Regions from separate parts of the Anoxybacillus sp. LAT27 genome, predicted to be linked through region 4. Evidence: predicted binding sites of a transcription regulator. Region 4 holds the regulator's gene; each other region holds the start of a gene.
The links. Region 4 encodes CtsR, which represses protease genes until heat stress. Its sites were predicted from a motif close to ATGGTCAATAAAGGTCAAACA; they were not measured.

Region 1: LD028_RS04995 (ATP-dependent Clp protease ATP-binding subunit) is a predicted target of CtsR. The motif match lies at 4,830-4,850, and genes of this name have one in related genera.
Region 2: LD028_RS13450 (ATP-dependent Clp protease ATP-binding subunit) is a predicted target of CtsR. The motif match lies at 6,301-6,321, and genes of this name have one in related genera.
Region 3: clpP (ATP-dependent Clp endopeptidase proteolytic subunit ClpP) is a predicted target of CtsR. The motif match lies at 3,620-3,640, and genes of this name have one in related genera.

The regions. Positions count from the first base shown of each region.
Region 1 covers NZ_JAIWYK010000065.1:6,657-14,319, forward strand. The annotation lists gene LD028_RS04980 (DNA cytosine methyltransferase) at 1-1,311, shown strand, start outside; gene LD028_RS04985 (hypothetical protein) at 1,403-1,702, shown strand; gene LD028_RS04990 (MspI family type II restriction endonuclease) at 1,777-2,586, shown strand; gene LD028_RS04995 (ATP-dependent Clp protease ATP-binding subunit) at 2,689-4,776, opposite strand; gene LD028_RS05000 (TetR/AcrR family transcriptional regulator) at 4,899-5,549, opposite strand; gene LD028_RS05005 (ABC transporter permease) at 5,558-6,589, opposite strand; gene LD028_RS05010 (ABC transporter ATP-binding protein) at 6,586-7,302, opposite strand; lysine riboswitch at 7,465-7,643, shown strand.
Region 2 covers NZ_JAIWYK010000434.1:73,890-81,552, reverse strand. The annotation lists gene LD028_RS13475 (sensor histidine kinase) at 1-430, shown strand, start outside; gene LD028_RS13470 (methyl-accepting chemotaxis protein) at 469-1,323, shown strand; gene LD028_RS13465 (DNA cytosine methyltransferase) at 1,442-2,782, shown strand; gene LD028_RS13460 (hypothetical protein) at 2,874-3,173, shown strand; gene LD028_RS13455 (MspI family type II restriction endonuclease) at 3,248-4,057, shown strand; gene LD028_RS13450 (ATP-dependent Clp protease ATP-binding subunit) at 4,160-6,247, opposite strand; gene LD028_RS13445 (TetR/AcrR family transcriptional regulator) at 6,370-7,020, opposite strand; gene LD028_RS13440 (ABC transporter permease) at 7,029-7,663, opposite strand, start outside.
Region 3 covers NZ_JAIWYK010000423.1:51,467-59,129, reverse strand. The annotation lists gene rapZ (RNase adapter RapZ) at 1-737, shown strand, start outside; gene LD028_RS11915 (gluconeogenesis factor YvcK family protein) at 734-1,699, shown strand; gene whiA (DNA-binding protein WhiA) at 1,712-2,674, shown strand; gene LD028_RS11905 (HPr family phosphocarrier protein) at 2,694-2,951, shown strand; gene clpP (ATP-dependent Clp endopeptidase proteolytic subunit ClpP) at 2,979-3,593, opposite strand; tRNA gene LD028_RS11895 (tRNA-Arg) at 3,782-3,853, shown strand; gene rpoN (RNA polymerase factor sigma-54) at 4,080-5,360, shown strand; gene LD028_RS11885 (glutaredoxin family protein) at 5,373-5,606, shown strand; gene LD028_RS11880 (sugar-binding transcriptional regulator) at 5,743-6,774, shown strand; gene gap (type I glyceraldehyde-3-phosphate dehydrogenase) at 6,811-7,663, shown strand, end outside.
Region 4 covers NZ_JAIWYK010000435.1:49,890-57,552, forward strand. The annotation lists gene radA (DNA repair protein RadA) at 4-1,398, opposite strand; gene clpC (ATP-dependent protease ATP-binding subunit ClpC) at 1,457-3,889, opposite strand; gene mcsB (protein-arginine kinase McsB) at 3,910-4,974, opposite strand; gene mcsA (protein-arginine kinase activator protein McsA) at 4,979-5,521, opposite strand; gene LD028_RS13870 (CtsR family transcriptional regulator) at 5,536-5,997, opposite strand; rRNA gene rrf (5S ribosomal RNA) at 6,166-6,282, opposite strand; partial or broken rRNA gene LD028_RS13880 (23S ribosomal RNA) at 6,511-7,663, opposite strand, start outside.

The sequences.
Region 1 (7,663 bases), on a different contig from region 4:
CCGGGTGGACTAGCAACCGGCTTTATGTGGAGCGGAATAAAACCATTAATCGCGGTTGAGATGAGCTATTGGACGGTTCAAACATATAGTGCCTCTCATAATGCCGAGGTTTTTGATTTAGAAAGTTTTTTATCTGGCGAGATGAAAGATCCTGATCAATTCTTTAGAAAAAGTGATCGCACCCTTATTATTTATGGGGATATTAACAAAGTCTCGAATGAACTGATCTCGAAAATTCTTAAGCAACGTTTCGGAGTGGATTCAGTGGACATTGTAACAGGAGGAGCACCGTGTGAAAGTTTCTCTATGGCCGGAAAAAGAGCAGATGGAGATGAAAGAGATGACTTGTTTTTAAATATTTTGCGTATTGCCCGTCATGTAAAAAGTAAAATGGTTCTTTTTGAAAACGTAAAAGGACTATTCTCAAAACGTTCAAACGGGAAATCTGTATTTGAAAACATTTGTGATGAGTTTGAATCAACAGCTTATGATACATCCTTTTATTTAGCTAGTCGTGATCCTCATCAAATCCTTCTAAAGGCAAGTGATTACGGTGTACCCCAACATAGAGAGCGCATCTTTTTAATCGGGATTAATCGTGATTACGATGCAACATTTCGATATCCACTCCCAACTCACGGACCTGATCGAACGTTTCCTTATGTTACTGTAGGAGATGCTTTATTTGATTTGCCTGAAGTTCATTCGGGGGAAGAAGCAATAGAATACACATTTAATTTTTCGGATGATACGCTAACCGAGCAAAGACGGGATTTCTTACTTAAAATGAGAGGGATTACTTTAGGTTTCCCAGAGCACTTGGCATTTCATCCGAACACATTAACCTCTCATAAAGCCGTAAACCATCGAGAAAAAATGATCAGACGCATGGAATTAATACGTCAAGGTGAAAATATGAAAACCGCTGCTGAACGTTTAATTTTAGAAAATAGGGAAGATTTAAGAAAAGAGCTCTTTCCAAATAAGCTATACGGTGCAAGAAACAGACGGCTCAGAGAAGATATTCCAAGCTTTACAGTAACATCACATTGTTTAGACGAAATGATACATCCTATTCAGCATAGAGGATTAACCCCAAGAGAAGCAGCGAGACTTCAAAGTTTTCCTGACTGGTATATATTTGAGGGGCCATTTGTAAAGTTTCATTCCGATCCAGAACAAGATCGATATGAACAAATCGGTGACGCTATTCCACCTCTATTAGCCTATGCTCTAGGACTGGAAGTGACAAATACGTTAAATACAATTTATAATCGAATAAACAGTAAAAAAGAAATTTTAACCAAATAACAGCAAAAGAGTAGGACAAGCCTCCTACTCTTTTATTATACGTCATTTTATGGTAAAGTAAAAACAAGGATGAATAAAAGGAGTGGGAAACTTGGAACAAGAAAATCGACAAAAACAAGAGCATGGAGAAAAAAATAAGAGAAACCTTAAATCATTAATTAAAAACTACTCTCAAGAAGGATATATCGCTGAGAATATCACTCCTTATCAAACTGGTTACCCTGATTTTGACAAAAAACAATTTAAAATAGATCATCTTATCACTTTTGATGACGGTGAAGTTTGGGGAATACATACAACATCAACAATTCGTACTGATCGCGCAAAGCAAATACAGTGGGATGCATACCACATAAAACAAATCAATCAAAACGTAAAAAAATATATTTAGTCTTTCCAGAAGGTCTTGATTACAATAACCAACAACAAGCATTAAGCTACCAGCGAAAAATTAGAGAGAAAAAGATGTATTCAGCTATTGATGATGTTTTGAGCTTGAGTGAATTAGAACGATTTATAGAATCAAAAGGCTTAGAAAATGAAAAAATCGGAAAAAGAAAAGCGATGGAAGGAAAAAACTTCGAAAAACAAATCGCATCTCTTTTAAATCACCCGTCAAACGTTGAAAAATGGAATCAATCAAGCGCAACAGAAGATGGTTATTTTTATCCAACATTTCAACAAATCATGAACTTAATCGGTATATCAAAAAACGAGAAAATAATAAAAATAAAAGCAACAAATAAAATCCCAAAACTTGAAACCGGTGGGCAACCGAAGACAGATATCCTACTTGCCATTACGACAGATAGACGTTCAGAAGAAATATTCACATTTAGTTGCAAACGCTCAAGTGCAACGTATGTTTCCATTCACGAATACACCGCTGAAAGCTTTATTGAAGTGTTAGGTATAAAAGATAAAAAACTACAAGAAGCTTTTCGAAAATTACAAGAAGTTGGAGGTTTTACAAAACTCAAAGAACGATATGACGATCTCTATAAAATAATGGAAACTGAACTCCCTAAACTCAATAAAAAATTAGCACAATGGGCTTATGCAGGAATTGGCGGCTATGGAGATCCGAAAATTCATTGGGCAAATTATATCATTGTTTTCAAAAATGATACCAAGGCACTTGAAATGGAAAAAATAGATGTTTATATTACGAAGATATTACAAAATGTAGAAGGACAAATGGGTACTTCTTTTCAATGGACCTATCCATCTAAGAAAAAAGGAAAAGCCATACAGCTAAAAGGAAAGATTACTTAATTTTTATACAATATACGATGAATAAATATATTGCGTATGTGCACATCGTTAAGAAGAGACAAGGTGTCCTCCTTGCTTTCGGGACACCTTTTTCTCATTTTATTAGGCTTTTTCAGCTTTTACAACGATGCGGTCGTCTTCTACATCGATATGGATTGCGCGTACATCTTGTTCATCAAGCAATACATCAGCAATTTGATCTTCGACGTGTTCTTGTATGACGCGACGGAGTGGACGAGCACCGAACGTTGGATGATAGCCGAGTTCGGCTAATTTTTCTTTCGCTTTGTCGCTAATCGTCATTGTGATATGTTGTTCATCAAGCGTACGTTGCAACTCCGCAAGCATAAGGTCAACAATTTGTAACATATGCGTTTTTTCAAGCGGTTTAAATTCGACAATGGCATCGAGACGGTTTAAAAATTCTGGTTTAAAGTATAGACCGAGACGTTGGAGCAAGTCGCCCTCAACGTTCGTACCAGCATTCGATGTCATAATGATGACCGTATCTTTAAAGCTGACAGTACGACCTTGGCTATCTGTTAAACGACCGTCTTCTAAAATTTGCAAGAACATATGTTGTACATCTGGATGCGCTTTTTCCATTTCGTCAAGCAAGATGATGCTGTAAGGGTTGCGGCGCACTTTTTCTGTTAATTGACCGGCTTCTTCGTGACCAATGTAGCCAGGAGGTGCACCGATCAGTTTGGCGACCGCATGTTTTTCCATATATTCGCTCATATCTAAGCGAATCATCGCGTCTTTCGATCCGAACAATTGTTCAGCAAGCGTCTTTGACAATTCTGTTTTACCGACGCCTGTTGGACCGACGAATAAGAACGAACCGATCGGACGGTTTTTCGCTTTTAAGCCGGCGCGGCTTCTACGAATCGCTTTTGCGATTTTTCTCACCGCTTCTTCTTGACCGATTACTTTTTTCGCTAAGTTTTCTTCTAAATGTTTCATTTTTGCTTGTTCATCAGATTGTAATTTACCAACTGGAATTCCTGTTTTTTCTTCAATTATTTGTTGAATGTGAATGACATCTACAACAGGTTGTTCTGCTTGTCCGTTTTGTTGTAATTGTTTTTCAAGCTGCAATTCTTCGGTGCGCAATTTTGCCGCGAGTTCGTAGTTTTCTTCTTGTGCGGCTTTTTCTTTTTCTTTTTTGATTTGTTCGAGACGTTGTTCGATCGCTTCTTTATTTGTCGGTGTCGCTTTTAAGCTCACTTTTGAACCCGCTTCGTCTAACAAGTCAATTGCTTTGTCAGGAAGAAAGCGGTCTTGAATGTAGCGATGTGACAACGTAACGCAGGCGCGAATCGCTTCATCTGTATATTTCACTTGATGGAATTGTTCGTATTTTGGCTGAATGCCTTTTAACATGTCGATGGCTTGTTCGATTGTTGGTTCGTGAACGAGAACAGGCTGGAAACGACGTTCAAGCGCCGCGTCTTTTTCGATTTGACGATATTCTTTTAATGTTGTTGCGCCGATGATTTGTAATTCCCCGCGAGCAAGCGTCGGTTTTAATATGTTGCTTGCGTCCATCGAACCTTCGGCTGAGCCTGCGCCGACGAGTAAATGAATTTCGTCAATGAACAAAATGACGTTTTTCCGTTGTTGCAATTCGGCAATTAATTGTTTCATTCGTTCTTCAAATTGACCGCGAATGCCTGTATTCGCAACGAGTGATGCGACGTCAAGCACGTACACTTCTTTATTCAATAATTTCGTAGGAACAGACCCTTCGGCAATTTTAAGCGCTAATCCTTCGACGATCGCTGTTTTACCGACGCCCGGTTCACCGATTAATACCGGGTTATTTTTGTTGCGGCGATTTAAAATTTCGATGACGCGTTCAATTTCTTTTTCACGTCCGATAACCGGATCGATAAGCCCCGCTTTCGCAAGTTGTGTTAAGTTGCGACCGAATTGATCAAGCAATCCGTTTCGCTTCGGTTGTTCTTGTTGTATTTGTTGCTCGATATGGGAATGTTCTGTAAGCGGTGCGAAAAAGTCGGAGAACCATTGGTCGAGACGATCGAAGTGGAATCCTGCTGGCACTTTTAATTGTTGTTTTTGCTTTGCATAGCATGCATCGCAAAGGTGTAATTGTTGTTTTTCGTTGTTCACTTGTACGTGTAAAAAGATGTTTGCTTCATTTTGTTTACATACTTGGCACATCATAGGCACCAACCTCCTTTGACTTTGACTATATTTGATCTTTCTGTCTTTATTATAATTTGACCTTCTTTGACTTTCAAGGCCTTTTTTAAAAAAAATAAAAAAACATGATAGAAAATGCCCTATCATGTTTTCTTCAACCCATTCATCAAAAACTGAATCGTCCGCTCGATCTCTTGTTCATCATCCCACGGATAATCCGGCATGATTAAAAAACGGGTCGCTAAAAATCCCGCAATCGTTGTGATTGTCAACCGAATAATCGTCTCAGGAGGGAGTTGCGCCAACTCCCCTTTTCGTTGGAAATGCTCGACAATTTGTTTAAACTTGTCATACACATGATTCGTAAAAATCGTTTGAAACTGCGTTTTAATATCGCTGTGAAACGCCATCTCCTGCCAAAACACACGCACAGCCGGCAAATACGTTTTCACAAATTCATACCGATTTTGAAAAATGGCGCGCACAAACTGTTCGTAATGTTCATACTCATTTTCAAACACATCTTTGACAAATTTTTTTGCGAAAAACGGCGCAACGGATTGAAATAACGTCGGTTTGACAATGGCAAGCAACAAATCTTTTTTCGTTTTATAATGGCGAAAAATCGTTCCTTCAGCTACACCTGCCCGCTTGGCAATTTCGCTCGTGGACGTAGCCGCGTATCCTTTTTCCGCAAACATTTCAATTGCTGCTTGTAAAATGTTAATTTGTTTTTCACTTAGCTGTTGTTCTTCGACATTGAGTAAATCAAACAACCATTTTCGTTCGTCCATCATCATCCTCACAACTTTCGATATTTCTTTAATGCTAATACATTTAATATCATAAATAAGAGCGAAAAGCCAACTAAAACGGACACATCGAACGAAATCGCTTCCCAACCTTTGCCGCGAATCATAATTTCTCTTAACGCATCCGCTCCGTAATATAACGGCATCGCAACCCCAATGGAACGAAGCCACGGTTCCATCGTATCTAAATTAAACAGTCCAGAGAAAAACACTTGCGGAACGACGACGAGCGGGATAAATTGAATCATTTGCAGCTCGTTGTTCGCAAATGCGGACAATAACGTCCCTAAGGTGAGCGCCGTCATCGCTAATAAAAACGTAACGAGTAGCACATAACCGAACGAGCCTTCCATCATCATGTTTAAGACGTGAATCGCAAATAAAGAAATGAAGCTCGCTTGAATCGTTGTAAAGATGCCAAAGCCGATGACGTAGCCGATGACGATTTCCCATCGCTTTAATGGCGTTGCAAGTAGCCGCTCCAGCGTGCCGCTCGTCCGCTCGCGCAAAAACGATACTCCGGCAATTAAAAAGACGAAAAAGAAAATGAAAAAGCCGATGAGTACGGGGCCGAAATTATCAAATAACGCCATATGTTCTGAGCCGTACATATATACCGTATCAATCGTTAACGTTTGTTTCATCGGCGGCATAAGCGTCTGGGCTGCTTTTTGCACCGTCATCAACACCTGTTTGCTGACGGACGGATCGCTTCCTTCAAGCGTGATGCGCAACGTCATTTTGTCCATTTCAATAAACGCGTCGATTTGTTGTTCGTCCAGTTTATCCATCGCTTTCTTTTTTGTCATTGTCGTCACATGTGCATCTGTTTCTTGTAATGCGTCGGCAAGCTGTTGCGGTACGTTTGAATCAATCGCAATTTCCGGTTCGTACGTCTCACCATTAAACACTAAGTCCATTAAAAACAATACAAACATCGGTGCGATAATCATTAACGCAAGCGTGCGTTTATCGCGAAAAAACTGACGAATAATGCGGACGACAATCGCTTGTATTCTCATGATTGCATCCCTCCAAAATGTAAAAATGCTTGTTCAATCGTTAATGCCCCTGTTTGTTTCTTTAATTCATCTGGACTGCCGACGGCAATCAACCGTCCGTCGCGAATCATCGCGAGCCGCATACATTTGTCCGCTTCGTCCATTACATGCGTCGTCACAACGATCGTCGTTCCTTTTTGGCGAATGCGTTCGAGCTCTTCCCAAATCGCTTGGCGAAGAAGCGGGTCGATGCCAACGGTCGGCTCGTCTAAAATGAGCACTTCTGGTTCATGTAAAAGCGCCGCCGCGAGTGATAACCGCCGTTTCATTCCACCGGAAAATTGATGAACGGCTTTTTTCATATCGTCCGTTAAATTGACAAGCTCCAACACTTCTTCGATGCGATCTTTTCTCTTTTTTCCTTTTAGCCCATAAATCGATGCGAAAAAATGTAAATTTTCAAGTGCGGTGAGCTCCCCGTATAACGCATCGGATTGCGCCATAAAGCCGAGGCGCGCCATCGTTTGTAAGTTGGGCATGCGCGTACCGAGCACGTGAAGCTCCCCTTTTGTCGCCGTATCAATGCCTGCGATCATTTTGACAATCGTCGTTTTCCCAGCGCCCGATGGGCCGAGCATACCGAAAATTTCTCCTTTGTTTACGGTTAAAGACACATCATGAATAACTTCTTTCTTATGAAACTGCTTATGCACGTGCTGTAATTGAATGACCATCATCTTCCCTCGCTTTCATAAAAATGAGTGATTACTCACTTTTATTATATGTGTTCGTTGTGCCCTTTGTAAATATGTGCTAAAAAATTTTTCGTTGACGAAAAGAAAAGATTTTTGTACGATAGTAACGTCAATTGCATACGAAATCTTTCTCGTCAACTAAGATGAGATAGAGGTCGCGGCAAATAATAGTAGTTTCATGGAGACGCAGAGACGTCGATGAAGTGAGATGAAAGGATTTGTCGCCGAAGTTTATAGCGTGCTCTGGCGCTATAAGCTGGGCCTGTGGCCGAATAGGTGCAGGACTGTCATCGCGCATGCGGTGGAGAGCTATCGATCTTAAGTTTGATGCGGATGTGTC
Region 2 (7,663 bases), on a different contig from region 4:
GACGATTGAAAAATATGAACCGATGTTGCAAGAAAAAAACATTCGCCTGTTGCTCGACCTCGATCACGACTTAATCGTCGATGGCGATCCCGACCGTATCGAACAAGTATTGCAAAATATGCTCGATAATGCGTTGCGCTATACTTCTTTCGGCGGAACGATTTCGTTGCGTGCAGTAAACAAACAGCCGATGTGCGAACTCATGATCGCCGACTCCGGATGCGGCATGTCAAAAGAAGACATCGAACGATTAGGCGAACGATTTTTCCGCGCCGACCGCTCGCGCTCGCGCGAACATGGCGGCACAGGACTTGGCATTGCGATTACTAAACAAATTGTCAAGCTACACGGCGGCTCGATTCGTTTTGAAAGCGAACGAGGGAAAGGAACGACCGTATACATCGAATTGCCGTTATATAATGGGGTGTAGTACAATAGACCTATCATGTCATTTTAGGAGGAAAACGAATGAAAGTAAGTTCCATTCCAATTGATTTAGAACGTCTTTTTGAATCAATCAATCGCTCGTTTGCGATGATTTTATTCCGTCCCGACACGACGGTATTATGGGCAAACGATGCGTTTCTTCAAACGATGGGCTATACGGAGCAACAGGTGCTCGGGGGATCCCACCGTCAATTTTGCTTACCAACGTACGTAAACAGCTACGAATATACAGAGTTTTGGAATCGGCTAAAAAGCAAACAACCGTTTTACGGAACGGTGCAACGCGTCACTCGCCAAGGAAAACATATATGGCTTGAGGCGCTTTATGCTCCGGTGTTAGATGAAGTGGGACAAATACAAGCAATTTTTAAAATCGCAACGGACGTCACCGACCGTCAAAACACATTAAATGAAGAGTTTGCGAGTTTACTTGAAGAAATGAACGCGAGCACGAACGATATCCACCAAACGTCGCAACTCATTCACGAACATTTGCAACGATTAAGCGAAAAAGCGGAGCGCGTCAGCAAAAGCACCGAACAAATTCAGTCGGTCATTGCGTTTGTGAAAGATATTTCGATGCAATCGAATTTGCTCGGATTAAATGCTGCCATTGAAGCGGCACGTGCAGGCGAACACGGACGTGGCTTTGCGATCGTCGCAGAAGAAGTGCGGAAAATGGCAGAAAAAAGCAAAACGTCTGCCGAAGACATTTCCGAACAGCTCAATCACATTACAAGCTCGGTATTAGAAATGGTGCATATGCTCGAAGAAGTGGCCGAAAAAATAAACAATAGCACCGAAGCAATTGACGAACTTCAGCAAGTGCAACAACATATAGTCAACATCACAAACAAGTTGACGAAACTTTTATAACTGCCCTTTGCGGCAGTTTTTATTTATCATGTTATATATCAAATAAAAAATGAAGATTTTTTCATACATATTTGCTAAAATGAATTTGATGAAAACTTTAATATATGGAGGAGGTTTTATGTATACAAGCATTGATTTATTTTCTGGACCGGGTGGACTAGCAACCGGCTTTATGTGGAGCGGAATAAAACCATTAATCGCGGTTGAGATGAGCTATTGGACGGTTCAAACATATAGTGCCTCTCATAATGCCGAGGTTTTTGATTTAGAAAGTTTTTTATCTGGCGAGATGAAAGATCCTGATCAATTCTTTAGAAAAAGTGATCGCACCCTTATTATTTATGGGGATATTAACAAAGTCTCGAATGAACTGATCTCGAAAATTCTTAAGCAACGTTTCGGAGTGGATTCAGTGGACATTGTAACAGGAGGAGCACCGTGTGAAAGTTTCTCTATGGCCGGAAAAAGAGCAGATGGAGATGAAAGAGATGACTTGTTTTTAAATATTTTGCGTATTGCCCGTCATGTAAAAAGTAAAATGGTTCTTTTTGAAAACGTAAAAGGACTATTCTCAAAACGTTCAAACGGGAAATCTGTATTTGAAAACATTTGTGATGAGTTTGAATCAACAGCTTATGATACATCCTTTTATTTAGCTAGTCGTGATCCTCATCAAATCCTTCTAAAGGCAAGTGATTACGGTGTACCCCAACATAGAGAGCGCATCTTTTTAATCGGGATTAATCGTGATTACGATGCAACATTTCGATATCCACTCCCAACTCACGGACCTGATCGAACGTTTCCTTATGTTACTGTAGGAGATGCTTTATTTGATTTGCCTGAAGTTCATTCGGGGGAAGAAGCAATAGAATACACATTTAATTTTTCGGATGATACGCTAACCGAGCAAAGACGGGATTTCTTACTTAAAATGAGAGGGATTACTTTAGGTTTCCCAGAGCACTTGGCATTTCATCCGAACACATTAACCTCTCATAAAGCCGTAAACCATCGAGAAAAAATGATCAGACGCATGGAATTAATACGTCAAGGTGAAAATATGAAAACCGCTGCTGAACGTTTAATTTTAGAAAATAGGGAAGATTTAAGAAAAGAGCTCTTTCCAAATAAGCTATACGGTGCAAGAAACAGACGGCTCAGAGAAGATATTCCAAGCTTTACAGTAACATCACATTGTTTAGACGAAATGATACATCCTATTCAGCATAGAGGATTAACCCCAAGAGAAGCAGCGAGACTTCAAAGTTTTCCTGACTGGTATATATTTGAGGGGCCATTTGTAAAGTTTCATTCCGATCCAGAACAAGATCGATATGAACAAATCGGTGACGCTATTCCACCTCTATTAGCCTATGCTCTAGGACTGGAAGTGACAAATACGTTAAATACAATTTATAATCGAATAAACAGTAAAAAAGAAATTTTAACCAAATAACAGCAAAAGAGTAGGACAAGCCTCCTACTCTTTTATTATACGTCATTTTATGGTAAAGTAAAAACAAGGATGAATAAAAGGAGTGGGAAACTTGGAACAAGAAAATCGACAAAAACAAGAGCATGGAGAAAAAAATAAGAGAAACCTTAAATCATTAATTAAAAACTACTCTCAAGAAGGATATATCGCTGAGAATATCACTCCTTATCAAACTGGTTACCCTGATTTTGACAAAAAACAATTTAAAATAGATCATCTTATCACTTTTGATGACGGTGAAGTTTGGGGAATACATACAACATCAACAATTCGTACTGATCGCGCAAAGCAAATACAGTGGGATGCATACCACATAAAACAAATCAATCAAAACGTAAAAAAATATATTTAGTCTTTCCAGAAGGTCTTGATTACAATAACCAACAACAAGCATTAAGCTACCAGCGAAAAATTAGAGAGAAAAAGATGTATTCAGCTATTGATGATGTTTTGAGCTTGAGTGAATTAGAACGATTTATAGAATCAAAAGGCTTAGAAAATGAAAAAATCGGAAAAAGAAAAGCGATGGAAGGAAAAAACTTCGAAAAACAAATCGCATCTCTTTTAAATCACCCGTCAAACGTTGAAAAATGGAATCAATCAAGCGCAACAGAAGATGGTTATTTTTATCCAACATTTCAACAAATCATGAACTTAATCGGTATATCAAAAAACGAGAAAATAATAAAAATAAAAGCAACAAATAAAATCCCAAAACTTGAAACCGGTGGGCAACCGAAGACAGATATCCTACTTGCCATTACGACAGATAGACGTTCAGAAGAAATATTCACATTTAGTTGCAAACGCTCAAGTGCAACGTATGTTTCCATTCACGAATACACCGCTGAAAGCTTTATTGAAGTGTTAGGTATAAAAGATAAAAAACTACAAGAAGCTTTTCGAAAATTACAAGAAGTTGGAGGTTTTACAAAACTCAAAGAACGATATGACGATCTCTATAAAATAATGGAAACTGAACTCCCTAAACTCAATAAAAAATTAGCACAATGGGCTTATGCAGGAATTGGCGGCTATGGAGATCCGAAAATTCATTGGGCAAATTATATCATTGTTTTCAAAAATGATACCAAGGCACTTGAAATGGAAAAAATAGATGTTTATATTACGAAGATATTACAAAATGTAGAAGGACAAATGGGTACTTCTTTTCAATGGACCTATCCATCTAAGAAAAAAGGAAAAGCCATACAGCTAAAAGGAAAGATTACTTAATTTTTATACAATATACGATGAATAAATATATTGCGTATGTGCACATCGTTAAGAAGAGACAAGGTGTCCTCCTTGCTTTCGGGACACCTTTTTCTCATTTTATTAGGCTTTTTCAGCTTTTACAACGATGCGGTCGTCTTCTACATCGATATGGATTGCGCGTACATCTTGTTCATCAAGCAATACATCAGCAATTTGATCTTCGACGTGTTCTTGTATGACGCGACGGAGTGGACGAGCACCGAACGTTGGATGATAGCCGAGTTCGGCTAATTTTTCTTTCGCTTTGTCGCTAATCGTCATTGTGATATGTTGTTCATCAAGCGTACGTTGCAACTCCGCAAGCATAAGGTCAACAATTTGTAACATATGCGTTTTTTCAAGCGGTTTAAATTCGACAATGGCATCGAGACGGTTTAAAAATTCTGGTTTAAAGTATAGACCGAGACGTTGGAGCAAGTCGCCCTCAACGTTCGTACCAGCATTCGATGTCATAATGATGACCGTATCTTTAAAGCTGACAGTACGACCTTGGCTATCTGTTAAACGACCGTCTTCTAAAATTTGCAAGAACATATGTTGTACATCTGGATGCGCTTTTTCCATTTCGTCAAGCAAGATGATGCTGTAAGGGTTGCGGCGCACTTTTTCTGTTAATTGACCGGCTTCTTCGTGACCAATGTAGCCAGGAGGTGCACCGATCAGTTTGGCGACCGCATGTTTTTCCATATATTCGCTCATATCTAAGCGAATCATCGCGTCTTTCGATCCGAACAATTGTTCAGCAAGCGTCTTTGACAATTCTGTTTTACCGACGCCTGTTGGACCGACGAATAAGAACGAACCGATCGGACGGTTTTTCGCTTTTAAGCCGGCGCGGCTTCTACGAATCGCTTTTGCGATTTTTCTCACCGCTTCTTCTTGACCGATTACTTTTTTCGCTAAGTTTTCTTCTAAATGTTTCATTTTTGCTTGTTCATCAGATTGTAATTTACCAACTGGAATTCCTGTTTTTTCTTCAATTATTTGTTGAATGTGAATGACATCTACAACAGGTTGTTCTGCTTGTCCGTTTTGTTGTAATTGTTTTTCAAGCTGCAATTCTTCGGTGCGCAATTTTGCCGCGAGTTCGTAGTTTTCTTCTTGTGCGGCTTTTTCTTTTTCTTTTTTGATTTGTTCGAGACGTTGTTCGATCGCTTCTTTATTTGTCGGTGTCGCTTTTAAGCTCACTTTTGAACCCGCTTCGTCTAACAAGTCAATTGCTTTGTCAGGAAGAAAGCGGTCTTGAATGTAGCGATGTGACAACGTAACGCAGGCGCGAATCGCTTCATCTGTATATTTCACTTGATGGAATTGTTCGTATTTTGGCTGAATGCCTTTTAACATGTCGATGGCTTGTTCGATTGTTGGTTCGTGAACGAGAACAGGCTGGAAACGACGTTCAAGCGCCGCGTCTTTTTCGATTTGACGATATTCTTTTAATGTTGTTGCGCCGATGATTTGTAATTCCCCGCGAGCAAGCGTCGGTTTTAATATGTTGCTTGCGTCCATCGAACCTTCGGCTGAGCCTGCGCCGACGAGTAAATGAATTTCGTCAATGAACAAAATGACGTTTTTCCGTTGTTGCAATTCGGCAATTAATTGTTTCATTCGTTCTTCAAATTGACCGCGAATGCCTGTATTCGCAACGAGTGATGCGACGTCAAGCACGTACACTTCTTTATTCAATAATTTCGTAGGAACAGACCCTTCGGCAATTTTAAGCGCTAATCCTTCGACGATCGCTGTTTTACCGACGCCCGGTTCACCGATTAATACCGGGTTATTTTTGTTGCGGCGATTTAAAATTTCGATGACGCGTTCAATTTCTTTTTCACGTCCGATAACCGGATCGATAAGCCCCGCTTTCGCAAGTTGTGTTAAGTTGCGACCGAATTGATCAAGCAATCCGTTTCGCTTCGGTTGTTCTTGTTGTATTTGTTGCTCGATATGGGAATGTTCTGTAAGCGGTGCGAAAAAGTCGGAGAACCATTGGTCGAGACGATCGAAGTGGAATCCTGCTGGCACTTTTAATTGTTGTTTTTGCTTTGCATAGCATGCATCGCAAAGGTGTAATTGTTGTTTTTCGTTGTTCACTTGTACGTGTAAAAAGATGTTTGCTTCATTTTGTTTACATACTTGGCACATCATAGGCACCAACCTCCTTTGACTTTGACTATATTTGATCTTTCTGTCTTTATTATAATTTGACCTTCTTTGACTTTCAAGGCCTTTTTTAAAAAAAATAAAAAAACATGATAGAAAATGCCCTATCATGTTTTCTTCAACCCATTCATCAAAAACTGAATCGTCCGCTCGATCTCTTGTTCATCATCCCACGGATAATCCGGCATGATTAAAAAACGGGTCGCTAAAAATCCCGCAATCGTTGTGATTGTCAACCGAATAATCGTCTCAGGAGGGAGTTGCGCCAACTCCCCTTTTCGTTGGAAATGCTCGACAATTTGTTTAAACTTGTCATACACATGATTCGTAAAAATCGTTTGAAACTGCGTTTTAATATCGCTGTGAAACGCCATCTCCTGCCAAAACACACGCACAGCCGGCAAATACGTTTTCACAAATTCATACCGATTTTGAAAAATGGCGCGCACAAACTGTTCGTAATGTTCATACTCATTTTCAAACACATCTTTGACAAATTTTTTTGCGAAAAACGGCGCAACGGATTGAAATAACGTCGGTTTGACAATGGCAAGCAACAAATCTTTTTTCGTTTTATAATGGCGAAAAATCGTTCCTTCAGCTACACCTGCCCGCTTGGCAATTTCGCTCGTGGACGTAGCCGCGTATCCTTTTTCCGCAAACATTTCAATTGCTGCTTGTAAAATGTTAATTTGTTTTTCACTTAGCTGTTGTTCTTCGACATTGAGTAAATCAAACAACCATTTTCGTTCGTCCATCATCATCCTCACAACTTTCGATATTTCTTTAATGCTAATACATTTAATATCATAAATAAGAGCGAAAAGCCAACTAAAACGGACACATCGAACGAAATCGCTTCCCAACCTTTGCCGCGAATCATAATTTCTCTTAACGCATCCGCTCCGTAATATAACGGCATCGCAACCCCAATGGAACGAAGCCACGGTTCCATCGTATCTAAATTAAACAGTCCAGAGAAAAACACTTGCGGAACGACGACGAGCGGGATAAATTGAATCATTTGCAGCTCGTTGTTCGCAAATGCGGACAATAACGTCCCTAAGGTGAGCGCCGTCATCGCTAATAAAAACGTAACGAGTAGCACATAACCGAACGAGCCTTCCATCATCATGTTTAAGACGTGAATCGCAAATAAAGAAATGAAGCTCGCTTGAATCGTTGTAAAGATGCCAAAGCCGATGACGTAGCCGATGACGATTTCCCATCGCTTTAATGGCGTTGCAAGTAGCCGCTCCAGCGTGCCGCTCGTCCGCTCGCGCAAAAACGATACTCCGGCAATTAAAAAGACGAAAAAGAAAATGAAAAAGCCGATGAGTACGGGGCCGAAATTATCAAATAACGCCATATGTTCTGAGCCGTACATATATACCGTATCAA
Region 3 (7,663 bases), on a different contig from region 4:
GAGAGTCAGGAAATAAAATGAATAAAATTGCTCTCGTCATGGATTTGCGGAGCCGTGATTTTTTCGATCGTCTTTTTGCAGCGCTCGATGATTTGGCAGAAACATCGTGGGTGACGCCACAAATTTTATTTTTAGATGCAAACGATACGACACTTGTTAGCCGTTATAAAGAAACGCGGCGCTCGCATCCGCTTGCTCCAAGTGGATTGCCACTTGAAGGAATTAAGTTGGAGCGCCAGTTGCTCGAGGAATTGAAAGGGCGCGCGCAAATGATTATCGACACATCCAACTTAAAACCGCGCGAACTGCGCGAAAAAATTGTTCAAACATTTGCGACACCAGCTACGACAACGTTTTCTGTCAATGTTGTTTCATTTGGCTTTAAATATGGGTTGCCGATTGATGCGGATCTCGTCTTTGATGTTCGTTTTTTACCGAATCCGCATTATATCGAGCATATGCGTCCGAAAACAGGACTAGATGAGGAAGTATCATCTTACGTTTTGAAATGGACGGAGACGCAAAAATTTATTGAAAAAGTAACGGATTTACTTTCGTTTATGCTTCCACATTATAAGCGAGAAGGAAAAAGTCAAGTCGTCATTGCTATTGGATGTACAGGTGGACAGCATCGTTCTGTAACGTTAGCGGAGTATATCGCACGTTATTTTGCTGACGAATATACAACGCATGTATCACATCGAGATATTGCAAAAAGAAAGGATACGCACCGATGAAAAAAATTGTTGTCATTGGCGGGGGCACAGGGCTTCCTGTTTTGCTTCGGGGGCTCAAACAATATGATGTCGATTTGACAGCGATCGTCACCGTTGCAGATGATGGCGGAAGCTCGGGGAGATTACGTGATGAACTGGATATGCCTCCGCCCGGAGATATTCGTAACGTACTTGCGGCTCTTTCTGATGTAGAACCACTCATTATCGAATTGTTTCAACATCGATTTGAAAACGGGAACGGGTTATCCGGTCATTCGCTTGGCAATTTAATTTTAGCGGCGATGACGGCCATCACTGGCGATTTCGTGCATGCGGTTCGTGAAATGGGAAAAGTGTTAAATGTGCGTGGAAAAGTGTTGCCAGCCGCAAATGAAAGTGTTGTTTTGCATGCAGAAATGGAAGACGGGACGATCGTATCGGGTGAGTCAAAAATTCCGTATTCCGGAAAAAAAATTAAACGTGTATTTTTAACTCCATCAAATATTGAGCCGCTCGAAGAAACGATTACAGAATTACAAATGGCAGATTTAATTGTGATTGGACCCGGGAGTTTATATACGAGCATTTTACCGAATTTACTCGTTCCTAAAATTGGCGAAGAGGTATGTCAATCAAAGGCGAAAAAAGTATATATATGCAACGTCATGACTCAAGCAGGAGAAACGTTAAACTATACGGCGAGCGATCATGTAAAAGCGCTGTATGATCATATGGCTTGTGCATTTTTAGATGCTATCATTGTCAATAATGCGCCTATTTTGCCAGAAACGAAAGAGCGATATGCGAAAGAACTGGCGACACCGGTCATTTGTGATATGGAAGAATTAGAGAAGCTCGGTTTACAAGTCATTTGTGATGCGATCATTGATGAGCGAGATGGAACGGTGCGTCACGATACGAAAAAAGTAGCGGCGTTGCTCGTTTCGCTTCTAGCACCTCCTTCGCACGACGTATATTTATAGGAGGTGGGATCGTTGTCATTTGCATCAGAAACAAAGAAAGAATTAACGGGTATTGACGTGAAACCTTGTTGTTTAAAAGCAGAGTTGTCTGCTTTAATTCGAATGAACGGTTCCATTTCATTTTCTAACCGCCGTTTGTTGCTAAACATTCAAACAGAAAATGCCGCAATCGCACGGCGCATTTATACGTTATTAAAAAAAGGGTATGATGTAGTAGTTGAGTTGCTTGTACGCAAAAAGATGCGTTTAAAGAAAAATAACGTATATATCGTACGGGTGGTGGAAGGAACGCACGAACTATTATCAGATTTAAAAATTATGGAAGAAGGATTTTCGTTTGTTCACGTCATTTCGCCAGAACTCGTGCAAAAAAAATGTTGTAAACGTTCGTATTTGCGTGGAGCGTTTTTAGCGGGTGGATCTGTTAATAACCCAGAAACATCGTCTTATCATTTAGAAATTTTTTCGTTATATCGTGAACATAACGAATCGCTTTGTGAACTGATGAACACGAATTTTCATTTACATGCGCGCACGTTAGAAAGAAAAAAAGGGTTTATTACGTATTTAAAAGAAGCGGAGAAAATTGCAGAGTTTTTAAGCATTATCGGAGCGCATCAAGCGCTATTGCGTTTTGAAGATGTGCGCATCGTGCGCGATATGCGTAATTCTGTCAATCGTCTTGTTAACTGTGAAACAGCGAACTTAAATAAAACGATTGGCGCAGCGTTGCGACAGGTGGAAAACATTCGTTATATTGACGAGACAATCGGGCTTGATCAGCTCCCCGAAAAGCTTCGCGAGATCGCAAAATTGCGCATTGAATACCAAGATGTGACGCTCAAAGAGCTTGGAGAAATGGTTTCTGGTGGGAAAATTAGCAAATCGGGTATTAATCATCGCCTGCGTAAATTAGATGAAATTGCTGAACGACTTCGTGCAGGTCAGCCGATCGATTTTCATAAATCTTTATGAACTATGGGAGGAATGCAAAATGGTAGAAAAGCAAGTGGAAGTACGGTTGAAAACAGGGTTGCAAGCGCGTCCAGCAGCGTTATTCGTTCAAGAAGCAAACCGTTTTTCAGCCGATATTTACATCGAAAAAGATGGAAAAAAAGTAAATGCAAAAAGCATTATGGGTTTAATGAGTTTAGCGATTCATACAGGGGCAGTTATCACCATTTATGCGAATGGATCAGATGAACAAGAAGCGTTAAACAAACTTGTTGAGTATGTACAAAAAGAAGCATAAAAACAAGGCGGGAAGGCCGCCTTGTTTTTATTTTTCATCGACGCGTGTTAATACGCGGTCAATTAAACCGTATTCTTTCGCCTTTTCAGCTGTCATAAAGTTGTCGCGATCGGTGTCGCGCTCAATGACTTCGATTGGTTGTCCTGTATTTTCGGATAAGATGCGGTTTAATTTGTCACGCAAGAATAAAATGCGTTTGGCTGCAATTTCGATTTCTGTTGCTTGGCCTTGTACGCCACCGAGCGGTTGATGAATCATGATCTCGCTATTTGGCAATGCAAAACGTTTTCCTTTGGCACCTGCTGCCAGCAAAAACGCCCCCATAGAAGCTGCCATACCGATACAAATCGTCGATACATCTGGTTTAATAAATTGCATCGTATCGTAAATCGCCATGCCTGCTGTAATCGACCCACCAGGGCTGTTAATGTAGAGAGAAATATCTTTTTCAGGGTCTTCAGCGGCTAAAAATAAAAGCTGAGAAACGATTGAGTTTGCGACATGATCATCGATTGGGCTTCCTAAAATGATGATGCGGTCTTTTAATAAGCGAGAGTAAATGTCATATGCACGTTCTCCACGGCTCGTTTGTTCAATAACTGTAGGAATTAAGTTCATACTCTTCCTCCTCCGATAATTCATTTTTTATGTACTTTTATCATACAGGAAAGGTCAATAAAGGTCAAATGAAATACCTTTCATTCATATGTATTCGCCTTTGTTCTTCTGCATCCCTTCTTTCATCGTTTCCGCTTTTTTAAATTTTAAACGTCACCGCTATTGCATTTTTTTTTCTTCTTCACTATAATGGTAAGTGCATTTATCACTATGCCCTCGTAGTGTAGTGGATAGCACGAGAGATTCCGGTTCTCTTAGCGTGGGTTCGAATCCTGCCGAGGGCGTTAATTAACCCCTGCTTGCTATGCAAGCGGGGGTTTTTGTATAAAAAAATAAAGTCCGGTGTACCGCACCGGACGAATAGATGAATTTTGCGAGGCTTGCTCGCTTGTTCTATAAGAATGATAACATGCCTTCGATGCATATGCATAGTAGAAAAAACATCCAATATGTTTTTATCGTCTCTCCGTTAGAGAGATGATAAAATGAGGATGAAGGGAGATGGCATGAATGGAGATGCAATTAACGCAAAGGCAAGAGCTAAAAGTTGCGTTGACAAAAGAGCTTGTTCAAGCGATTGAACTGCTGCAATATTCAATGATCGAACTACAATCGCTTTTACATGAACAAGCGCTTGAAAATCCATTTGTTGAGTTGCATGAACGAAAACGAACAGCTACAAAGCGACGCGATCAAACGAACCGGATGAATTATATTGAAAATGTAAGCGCTTTTAATTGTTCGCTTGCTTCACATTTACATGGCCAACTCGTTGGTATGCGTGTATCCGACGAGGAGAGAAGAGCACTTGATTATTTAATTGCGTCACTTGATGAATATGGTTATTTGCATACAACAATTGCCGAGGCAGCTTGCCATCTTCAGTTAGAAGAAACGACTATATCGCGAGCACTTCATATGTTACGGTCACTTGATCCTGCTGGGGTAGGAGCGGAAAATTTGTCGCATTGTTTATATTTACAACTCATCCGTCTTCCACAAAGGGATGAGCTAGCGGAAACAATTGTGACGGAGTATTTCGAACCGTTTGTCCATAAAAAATGGAAAGAAATAAAATCGAAACTAGGTGTAGAGTTAGCGGACTTACAGCGGGTGTGGGAACTTATTCGTACGCTCCATCCACGCCCAGGAAGTTTGTATAACGATGAACAAATGACGTACATTGTCCCTGATGTCATCGTGTCATATAGTAATGGGGTGTGGAATGTAACGATAAACGAAGAAATTATTCCAACTGTTGTATGGAATGAATCGTATGAACGGAAAGTACGATCGGATGATCCGCACGTTCAAAAATATATCGAGGAAAAACGTCAACAGTTTCAATGGATCCAACGTTGTTTAATGCAGCGAGCAACAACGATTGAGCAAATTGCCTGTGAGTTAATTCATCGACAACGTGATTATTTTGAAAAAGGTTTGCTCCATATGAAGCCACTTACGATGCGCGAAGTGGCAACAGCATTAAACATTCATGAATCGACCGTCAGTCGCGCGGTGAAAAATAAATATATGCAAACGCCTCATGGTTTAATTGACATGCGCCGCTTTTTTACAAGCGGTGTTGATGAACACGCATCGCAAGAAAAAGTAAAAGGTTTAATTGCGGAATTAATTAAGCAAGAAAATGGGCAAAAACCTCTTTCCGACCAAAACATTGCTGATTTACTCGAGCAACGATACAATATTTGTGTAGCGCGGCGGACGGTCGCGAAATATCGTGAACAGCTTTGTATTCCACCGGCTTCGAAACGAAAGCAATATGCATAAAGGGGACAAAACATGAAAATCGTGTTATATTCGAAAGAAAACTGCTGTCTTTGTGATGAAGCAAAAGACATTCTTCGCGAGTTACAAGTCGAATGGGAAGAAGTAGATATTTACAAAGATGAGCGATTACTTGAACGATACCATCTTATGATTCCTGTCATTGAAATGAACGGAGACATCGTTGCGTACGGTCGCATTCACAAAGATGTCATAAGAAAGCGATTACAACAAATACGAAGCAGTTGAATAACGTTTCACTTCCTGTTACAATAAAGTTGTAGCAGGGGTGAATTTTTTTTACGTAAAGTGGGACATAATACGTCATAGCGGGACTTAAAACGTCCTGAAAAAGAAAAAGAGAGTAAAGAAGGAAGAAAAGAGCATGCGACAATGGATTGATGTTCAACGAAAATTGTTGCCTGATCTTCTCGCGATTATGCAAAAGCGATACGAAATTTTGCAGCACATCCGCTTAATGCAACCGATTGGACGCCGAACATTATCCTTAAACTTAGGCATTAGCGAGCGCGTCTTACGGTCGGAAGTGCAGTTTTTAAAAGAGCAAAATTTGCTTGATATTACAACTGCGGGCATGAGTGTTACATCGGAAGGAAACGATATGCTCATTCAACTTGAAGATATGATGCGAGAAGTACTCGGGTTAAAAGAGCTGGAAAGAAAAATAAAAAAGAAACTTCCTGTCAAAGATGTCATTGTCGTTGCTGGAGACAGTGATCGATCCCCTTGGGTGAAGAGAGAGATGGGAAGAGCTTGTGTCTCACGTATAAAACATTCACTAACGGGGAAAGACGTTGTAGCAGTAACTGGTGGAACAACCCTTGCTGCTGTTGCTGAAATGATGACACCAGACGTCAAATACCGAGATGTGTTATTTGTTCCAGCACGCGGTGGACTTGGAGAAGATGTAACGAACCAAGCGAACACGATTTGTGCGCGCATGGCGGAAAAAGCAATGGGACATTATCGTTTGTTACATGTCCCTGACCAGCTAAGTGCTGAAACGTATCAATCAATTATTGAAGAACCAGCTATTAAAGAAGTGCTTGAATTAATTAAGTCATCAACGGTCGTCATTCATGGTATAGGTGACGCAAAAACGATGGCAGAACGAAGAAAAACGCCACCAGAAGAAATGAAAAAAATTGAACACAACAAGGCGGTGGCAGAAGCATTTGGATACTACTTCAATCAACATGGGGAAGTGGTTCATAAAGTAAACACCGTTGGCATTCAGCTCGAAGATGTGCGCCACGTTCCTTGCGTCATCGCAGTGGCAGGAGGCGCTTCGAAAGCAAAAGCAATTCAAGCGTATATGAAACAGGCACATCAGTGCATCTTAATTACAGATGAAGGTGCAGCAAAACAGTTAGTACGGGATGATTCATCCCTCTAAAATATATCTCTATAATCCAAAAGGAGGACGAAAACGATGGCAGTAAAAATTGGTATTAACGGTTTTGGTCGTATCGGCCGTAACGTATTTCGCGCAGCATTAAAAAATCCTGAAATTGAAGTGGTTGCAGTTAACGACTTAACAGATGCAAAAACGTTAGCACACCTTTTAAAATATGACTCCGTTCATGGCACATTAGATGCAGAAGTGTTTGTAAACGGCAATAACATTGTTGTAAACGGAAAAGAAATTATCGTCAAAGCAGAGCGCGATCCAGCAAACTTAGGATGGGGCGAACTTGGTGTTGATATCGTTGTTGAATCAACAGGACGCTTCACAAAACGCGAAGACGCAGCGAAACATTTAGAAGCAGGCGCGAAGAAAGTCATCATTTCTGCACCGGCGACAAACGAAGACATTACAATCGTGATGGGCGTAAACCAAGACAAATACGACCCAGCAAACCATCATGTCATTTCAAACGCATCTTGTACAACAAACTGCTTGGCGCCATTTGCGAAAGTATTGCATGAAAAATTCGGCATCATTCGTGGTATGATGACGACTGTTCACGCGTATACAAACGACCAACAAATTCTTGATTTACCACATAAAGATTTACGTCGTGCGCGTGCAGCAGCTGAATCGATCATTCCAACATCAACAGGTGCGGCAAAAGCAGTAGCACTTGTATTGCCTGAATTAAAAGGAAAATTAAACGGTATGGCGATGCGTGTACCAACACCAAACGTATCTGTCGTTGACCTTGTTGCTGAACTTGAAAAAGAAGTTACTGTTGAAGAAGTAAACTCAGCATTAAAAGCGGCGGCAGAAGGTGAATTAAAAGGCATTCTTGCTTACAGCGAAGAGCCATTAGTTTCTCGTGACT
Region 4 (7,663 bases):
TTGTTAAAATATTGGACCATTTTTCCCTTCTCCTAATGCGTAGTATAGCGCCTCTTCGACATTAGCTATTCCGATGATTTCAACACCTTTTGGAATGTTCCACCCACCGATGTTGCTTTTCGGAATAATGATGCGCTGAAAGCCAAGTTTAGCAGCTTCTTGTACACGCTGTTCAATGCGGGAGACACGACGCACTTCCCCTGTTAATCCAACTTCCCCGATTACAACGTCCGTATGATTTGTTGGTTGATCTCGAAAGCTAGATGCAATGCTTACCGCAATCGCTAAGTCAATTGCAGGTTCATCTAACTTTATGCCACCAGCCACCTTTAAATATGCATCTTGGTTTTGAAGAAGCAGACCAACTCTTTTTTCAAGCACAGCCATTAGTAAAGATACGCGATTATGGTCTATTCCTGTCGCCATTCGACGTGGCGTTCCAAAGCTAGTCGGCGATACTAACGCTTGAATTTCAACTAACACCGGTCTCGTTCCCTCCATGGAAGCGACGACCGTTGACCCAGCTGCACCTTTCGAACGCTCTTCTAAAAAAATTTCTGATGGGTTTTTGACTTCGGTAAGCCCCATTTCTTTCATTTCGAAAATACCGATTTCGTTTGTGGAACCGAATCGATTTTTCACTGCCCGTAAAATGCGATACGTATGATGACGCTCTCCCTCAAAATATAATACAGTATCAACCATATGTTCTAAAATGCGCGGTCCTGCAAGCGCTCCTTCTTTTGTAACATGCCCAACTATAAAAATCGCAATACCTTTTGTTTTAGCTAGTCTCATTAACTCTGCCGTACATTCACGAACTTGTGAAACGCTCCCTGGGGCCGATGTAATTTCTGATCGATATATCGTTTGGATGGAATCAATAACGACAAACGCTGGCTTCATCTCGTCAACCGTTTGGATAATATGTTCTAAGTTTGTTTCAGATAAAACGTATAAACGTTTAGCTGTCACATGCAACCGTTCAGCACGCAACTTCGTTTGTTTTACCGATTCTTCCCCGGAAATATATAAAACGGAGTAGTCATCGCTTGCGAGTTGAGCGCAAATCTGTAGCAACAACGTCGATTTCCCAATACCCGGATCCCCCCCAATCAAAACGAGAGAACCACGAACAATGCCGCCTCCTAACACACGGTTAAATTCTGTAAACTTCGTATCAATTCTCGGCTCCTGCGTTGTTTCCACCGTTGTAATCGATACAGGTTTAGTTGTTCCACCTTCTGTATGCACAAATAATGCTCGGGTGTGTGGTTTTACTATTTCCGTTTCTTCAACCATCGCATTCCACGAATGGCACCCCGGACATTTCCCCATCCATTTCGCCGTTTCATATCCACAATGTTGGCAAACGAACTTTGTTTTCCGCTTAACCATAACTCCATTCCTTTCATGATGAAAAACAAGGTATGCGTGTAAGCATACCTTGTTTTCGTTATTTTACTGTCTCTTTTGTCAACACAACAAACTGTCCGTCCTTTACATCCATGACAACTTTTTGTCCGCTGCCGATTGTTCCTTTTAACAGCTCTTCAGATAAACGGTCTTCAACATGTTTTTGAATCGCGCGACGCAATGGACGTGCACCATATTCTAAATCGTAACCTTCTTCTGCTAATTTTTCAATTGCGGCATCGGTTAACTCTAAATCGATTTGTTGTTCTTGTAGGCGTTTTTTCAATTGCTCAACCATTAATGAAACAATTTCTTTCAAATGTTTCTTCTCAAGCGAATGGAACACAATAATTTCATCAATTCGGTTTAAAAATTCCGGACGAAACGCCTTTTTCAATTCGTCCATCACTTTCCCTTTCATATCTTTGTACTGTTGACTCTCGTCTTGCACATTGAAGCCAACGTATTTATTTCTCTTCAGCGCATCCGCACCAACGTTTGATGTCATAATAATGATCGTATTTCGGAAATCAACTGTCCGTCCTTTCGAATCCGTTAAACGCCCATCTTCTAATACTTGTAGTAAAATGTTAAATACGTCTGGATGAGCCTTTTCAATCTCATCTAATAAGATGACAGAATACGGCTTGCGACGAACTTTTTCCGTTAATTGTCCACCTTCTTCGTAGCCAACATATCCCGGAGGTGAACCGACAAGACGTGATGTCGAATGTTTCTCCATATATTCAGACATGTCAATTCGAATCATTGCATCTTCATCACCAAACATCGCTTCTGCAAGCGCACGGGCTAATTCTGTTTTTCCGACACCCGTCGGACCGAGGAAAATAAACGAACCGATTGGGCGTTTTGGATCTTTTAAGCCTGCACGGGCGCGACGAACTGCTTTTGCAACTGCTTTGACAGCTTCTTCTTGTCCGATCACACGGGAATGTAAAATTTCTTCTAGTTTTAACAACCGTTCTGTTTCTGTTTGAGCTAATTTGGAAACCGGGATTCCCGTCCAGCTAGATACGACAGCTGCGATGTCCTCTACAGTTACTTCGGAGTTTTCTTGACCTTGTTTCTCTTTCCATGCTCGTTTCGTTTCTTCAAGTTGTTCGCGCAATTTTTGTTCTGCATCTCGTAATGATGCTGCTTTTTCAAACTCCTGGCTTTGTACCGCTGCATCTTTTTCTTTACGAATTTCCTCAAGTTTTTGTTCAAGCTCTTTTAAATTTGGTGGGGTCGTAAACGAACGTAAACGTACTTTCGAGCAAGCCTCGTCAATTAAGTCAATTGCTTTATCTGGTAAAAATCGATCTGAAATGTAGCGATCTGAAAGCTTCACAGCTTGCTCAATTGCCTCATCTGAAATCGAAACGCGATGGTGAGCCTCATAACGATCTCGCAACCCTTTTAAAATTTGGATCGATTCTTCAACTGTCGGCTCACCAACATGAATTGGTTGAAAACGTCTTTCTAACGCCGCATCTTTTTCAATATATTTGCGATATTCATCCAATGTTGTTGCGCCAATACATTGCAACTCTCCACGTGCAAGAGACGGTTTTAAAATATTTGATGCATCAATAGCTCCCTCTGCGCCACCAGCTCCGATGAGCGTATGCAATTCGTCAATAAACAAAATGATATTTCCTGCTTGACGAATTTCATCCATCACTTTTTTCAAACGATCTTCAAATTCTCCACGATATTTTGTACCTGCCACGACCGTTCCCATGTCAAGCGTCATGACACGCTTATCACGAAGCGTCTCTGGCACTTCGTTATTGACGATTTGTTGAGCTAGTCCTTCAGCAATAGCCGTTTTTCCTACACCTGGCTCCCCGATTAAAACAGGGTTATTTTTCGTTCTACGGCTTAACACTTCAATGACGCGTTGAATTTCTTTACTTCTTCCAATGACAGGGTCTAAACCGCCTTCACGAGCGATCGCTGTTAAATCGCGGGCTAAACTATCTAATGTTGGGGTATTGGCATGCGTTGTTCCCCCATGATGTCCTGAAGCAGACTCGTTGCTTCCTAATAATTGAAGTACTTGTTGGCGAGCTTTATTTAAGCTTACCCCTAAATTATTTAAAACGCGAGCCGCTACACCTTCTCCTTCTCGAATAAGACCAAGCAAAATATGCTCTGTACCAACGTAAGAATGCCCAAGTTTTCTAGCTTCATCCATTGACAATTCAATTACTTTTTTGGCACGAGGCGTGTAATGAATCGTTTGTCCTACTTCGTTTCCACGTCCGATGAGCGATTCAACTTCTTTTTGAATTTTATCTGGCCCTAATCCGAGCGCCATAAGCGCTTTTGCTGCAATTCCTTCCCCTTCTCGAATAAGACCGAGCAAAATGTGCTCTGTTCCGATATTGTTATGTCCTAACCGAACCGCTTCCTCTTGCGCTAATGCTAACACTTTTTGTGCTCGTTCTGTAAAACGTCCGAACATCATTTTCATCAACCTCCTTTAATTCACTTCCATTGGTGTAATCGTTCACGAATGAGCGATGCACGACGAACATCACGTTCTTGCGGGCGTAATGCACCACCAGCATACTTTTGTAAAAAGCCGGGCTGCGTCAAAATCATTAGCTCTGTTAAAATTGTTTTTGGTACGTTCGTAATATATCCGAGATCGATGCCTAATCGTACATCAGATAAACATTGGGCAGCCTCTTTTGAACCAATGATCCGGCTGTTCGTTAGCACACCGTAGGAACGATATACCTTATCTTCTAATTGTATGTTAGAAGTTTTGACTAATGCCTCACGCGCCATTCGTTCTTGTTCAATTAGTTGACGAACAACTCCTGTTAAATCTTCAACAATATCCTCTTCACTTTTTCCAAGTGTAATTTGATTAGAAATTTGAAAAATGTTTCCTAACGCTTCACTACCTTCTCCATACGTGCCGCGAACAACTAGACCGAGCTGGTTGATCGCAGGAATCAATTGATTCATTTGCTGTGTTAACACAAGACCCGGCAAATGCATCATTACAGATGCTCGCAAACCTGTGCCGACATTCGTTGGACAGCTCGTCAAATAACCGTACTTTTCGTCGAAAGCGTAGTCAATATGTTGTTCAATCCAGTCATCCAAAGCATTTGCCATTTTCAATGCTTCTTTCAGCTGAAAACCAGCAAATAAACATTGAATACGAATATGATCTTCCTCGTTGATCATAATACTTGCTTCTTCTTGTTCGGATAATAAACATGCACCAAACGTACAATCTTCAGCTAAATGAGGGCTAATTAAATGTTTTTCAACTAATACACGTTTTTCAATAGATTGTAATTCATTCATTTTTAATAAGAAAAAAGGGCCAACGTGACCAAGACTTTTTTGTAAAAATAATCGTTCAAACAACTGAACAATTTGCATTGCTTCTTCATTTGTAAATACCGTTGGGAACGGATATTTTTTCATATTTCTCGCTAAACGAATACGGCTACTAAGTACAATATCAGAATCTGGCCCCTCTTCATTCATCCATGGACTGAGAGCGCGTTGGAAAAACAAATATTCGTTCATATAATTAGGCGCCCCCTTCCGCATGTAATTTTGCTTCAAGTTCTCGAATTTGATCACGCACTTCAGCAGCTTTCTCAAATTGTTCTTTAGCAATAAGCTCCTGTAACATTTGTTTCAACTGCCCGATTTGCTTACGGACGTACAACGTACCTCCTACTCGCTTCGGAATTTTTCCCTCATGCGCTACATGTCCTCCATGTAACTTTCGAAAAATAGGTGGTAAATGGCTACGAAACGTTTCATAACAACTTGCACAACCAAAACGACCGACTTTAACGAATTGGGCGTATGTCATTTTACAAAGCTCACATTGTAATATATGTTCATTGTGAAAAGAGGGAGCTTTTGGCTCTTTTAGCGATGCATCCATATTTAATAGTCCAGCAATTAAATTATTGATTGAAAAAGCTCCTTGATGCGGGAACATAAACATTTCGCCTTTTTCGTGAGCGCATTGCTCACAAAGATGAAATTCTGTCTTCTCCCCATTAACAATTTTAGTGAAATGAAGCGTTGCTGGTCGTTGATTACACTCTTGACATATCAAAGTATTCACCCTCTCTACATATACTTTAACGATGTCAGCATCGCTTTTAATATGCGCGCACGCAACTCGTCACGATGAGGAAGGTCAAGAGATAAAACCGTGCGATCAATAATGCTTAACATCATATTCGCTTCTCGTTTTGAAATTACCTTTTCATCTAATAAGCGTTGAATAATATGTTCTCCATTTGTTTGACTAATTCTTTCTTGAACAAGTGACAATAAATGATCAATAAGCTGGGAAGTATTTTGAGTCTTCACTTTCATTATGCGGATATAGCCACCGCCACCTCGTTTACTCTCAACAATGTATCCTCTTTCTAACGTAAAGCGTGTGTTAATAACATAATTTATTTGCGAAGGAACACACTGAAACTTGTCTGCAATTTCGCTTCGTTTAATCTCAACGATATCTTTTCCGCTCATATTTAATACTTGTTTTAAATATTGCTCAATGACATCAGAGATATTCCTCACATAATCCCTCCTCTGCCAGTTGACTTTGACTATATTTGACTTTAATTTTAATATATACGGATTTCTTCAAAAATGCAAGGATTCCCTTCTTTTTCTCATATATTTTACCCATTGCATTCACGATATAAAACAAAAAGACCAAGACAATTTAGTCTTGGTCTTTTTCTTGCCCGGCAACGTCCTACTCTCGCAGGCGGTGTCCCGCCAACTACCATCGGCGCTGGAGAGCTTAACTTCCGTGTTCGGGATGGGAACGGGTGTGACCTCTCCGCCATCGTCACCGAGCAAACATGCTCTTTCGTTTCGCCTCTTTCGGCGTGAAGGATAATTCCTTCAAAACTAGATAACAGAACAGTCGCCTTCGCTTTTCTTGATGTCTAGCTTCGAACTAACATCCTCCTGCGCCTTCGCTTTTTCCGTTCGACGTGCACGCACGTCTTCGTCAAAAGCTCTCGGCTCCGTCGGACGTTTTCTTGACTACGTCAAGAACCGTTCTCCGCTTTTCTTGTGTGTTTAGTTAAGTCCTCGATCGATTAGTATCCGTCAGCTGCACGTGTCGCCACGCTTCCACCTCGGACCTATCTACCTTGTCATCTTCAAGGGATCTTACTCGCTTGACGCGATGGGAAATCTCATCTTGAGGGGGGCTTCACGCTTAGATGCTTTCAGCGCTTATCCCTTCCGCACATAGCTACCCAGCTGTGCCCCTGGCGGGACAACTGGTACACCAGCGGTGCGTCCATCCCGGTCCTCTCGTACTAAGGACAGCTCCTCTCAAATTTCCTACGCCCGCGACGGATAGGGACCGAACTGTCTCACGACGTTCTGAACCCAGCTCGCGTACCGCTTTAATGGGCGAACAGCCCAACCCTTGGGACCGACTACAGCCCCAGGATGCGATGAGCCGACATCGAGGTGCCAAACCTCCCCGTCGATGTGGACTCTTGGGGGAGATAAGCCTGTTATCCCCGGGGTAGCTTTTATCCGTTGAGCGATGGCCCTTCCATTCGGAACCACCGGATCACTAAGCCCGACTTTCGTCCCTGCTCGACTTGTAGGTCTCGCAGTCAAGCTCCCTTCTGCCTTTACACTCTTCGAATGATTTCCAACCATTCTGAGGGAACCTTTGGGCGCCTCCGTTACGCTTTGGGAGGCGACCGCCCCAGTCAAACTGCCCACCTGACACTGTCTCCCACCCCGATCAGGGGTGCGGGTTAGAATCTCAGTACGACAAGGGTGGTATCCCAACGGCGACTCCACCTAGACTGGCGTCCAGGCTTCTCAGTCTCCCACCTATGCTGTACATGTCGCACCAACATTCAATATCAGGCTGCAGTAAAGCTCCACGGGGTCTTTCCGTCCTGTCGCGGGTAACCTGCATCTTCACAGGTACTATGATTTCACCGGGTCTCTCGTTGAGACAGTGCCCAAGTCGTTACACCTTTCGTGCGGGTCGGAACTTACCCGACAAGGAATTTCGCTACCTTAGGACCGTTATAGTTACGGCCGCCGTTTACTGGGGCTTCGGTTCGCACCTTCGCTTGCGCTAAGCGCTCCCCTTAACCTTCCAGCACCGGGCAGGTGTCAGCCCCTATACTTCGCCTTACGGCTTCGCAGAGACCTGTGTTTTTGATAAACAGTCGCTTGGGCCTTTTCACTGCGGCTC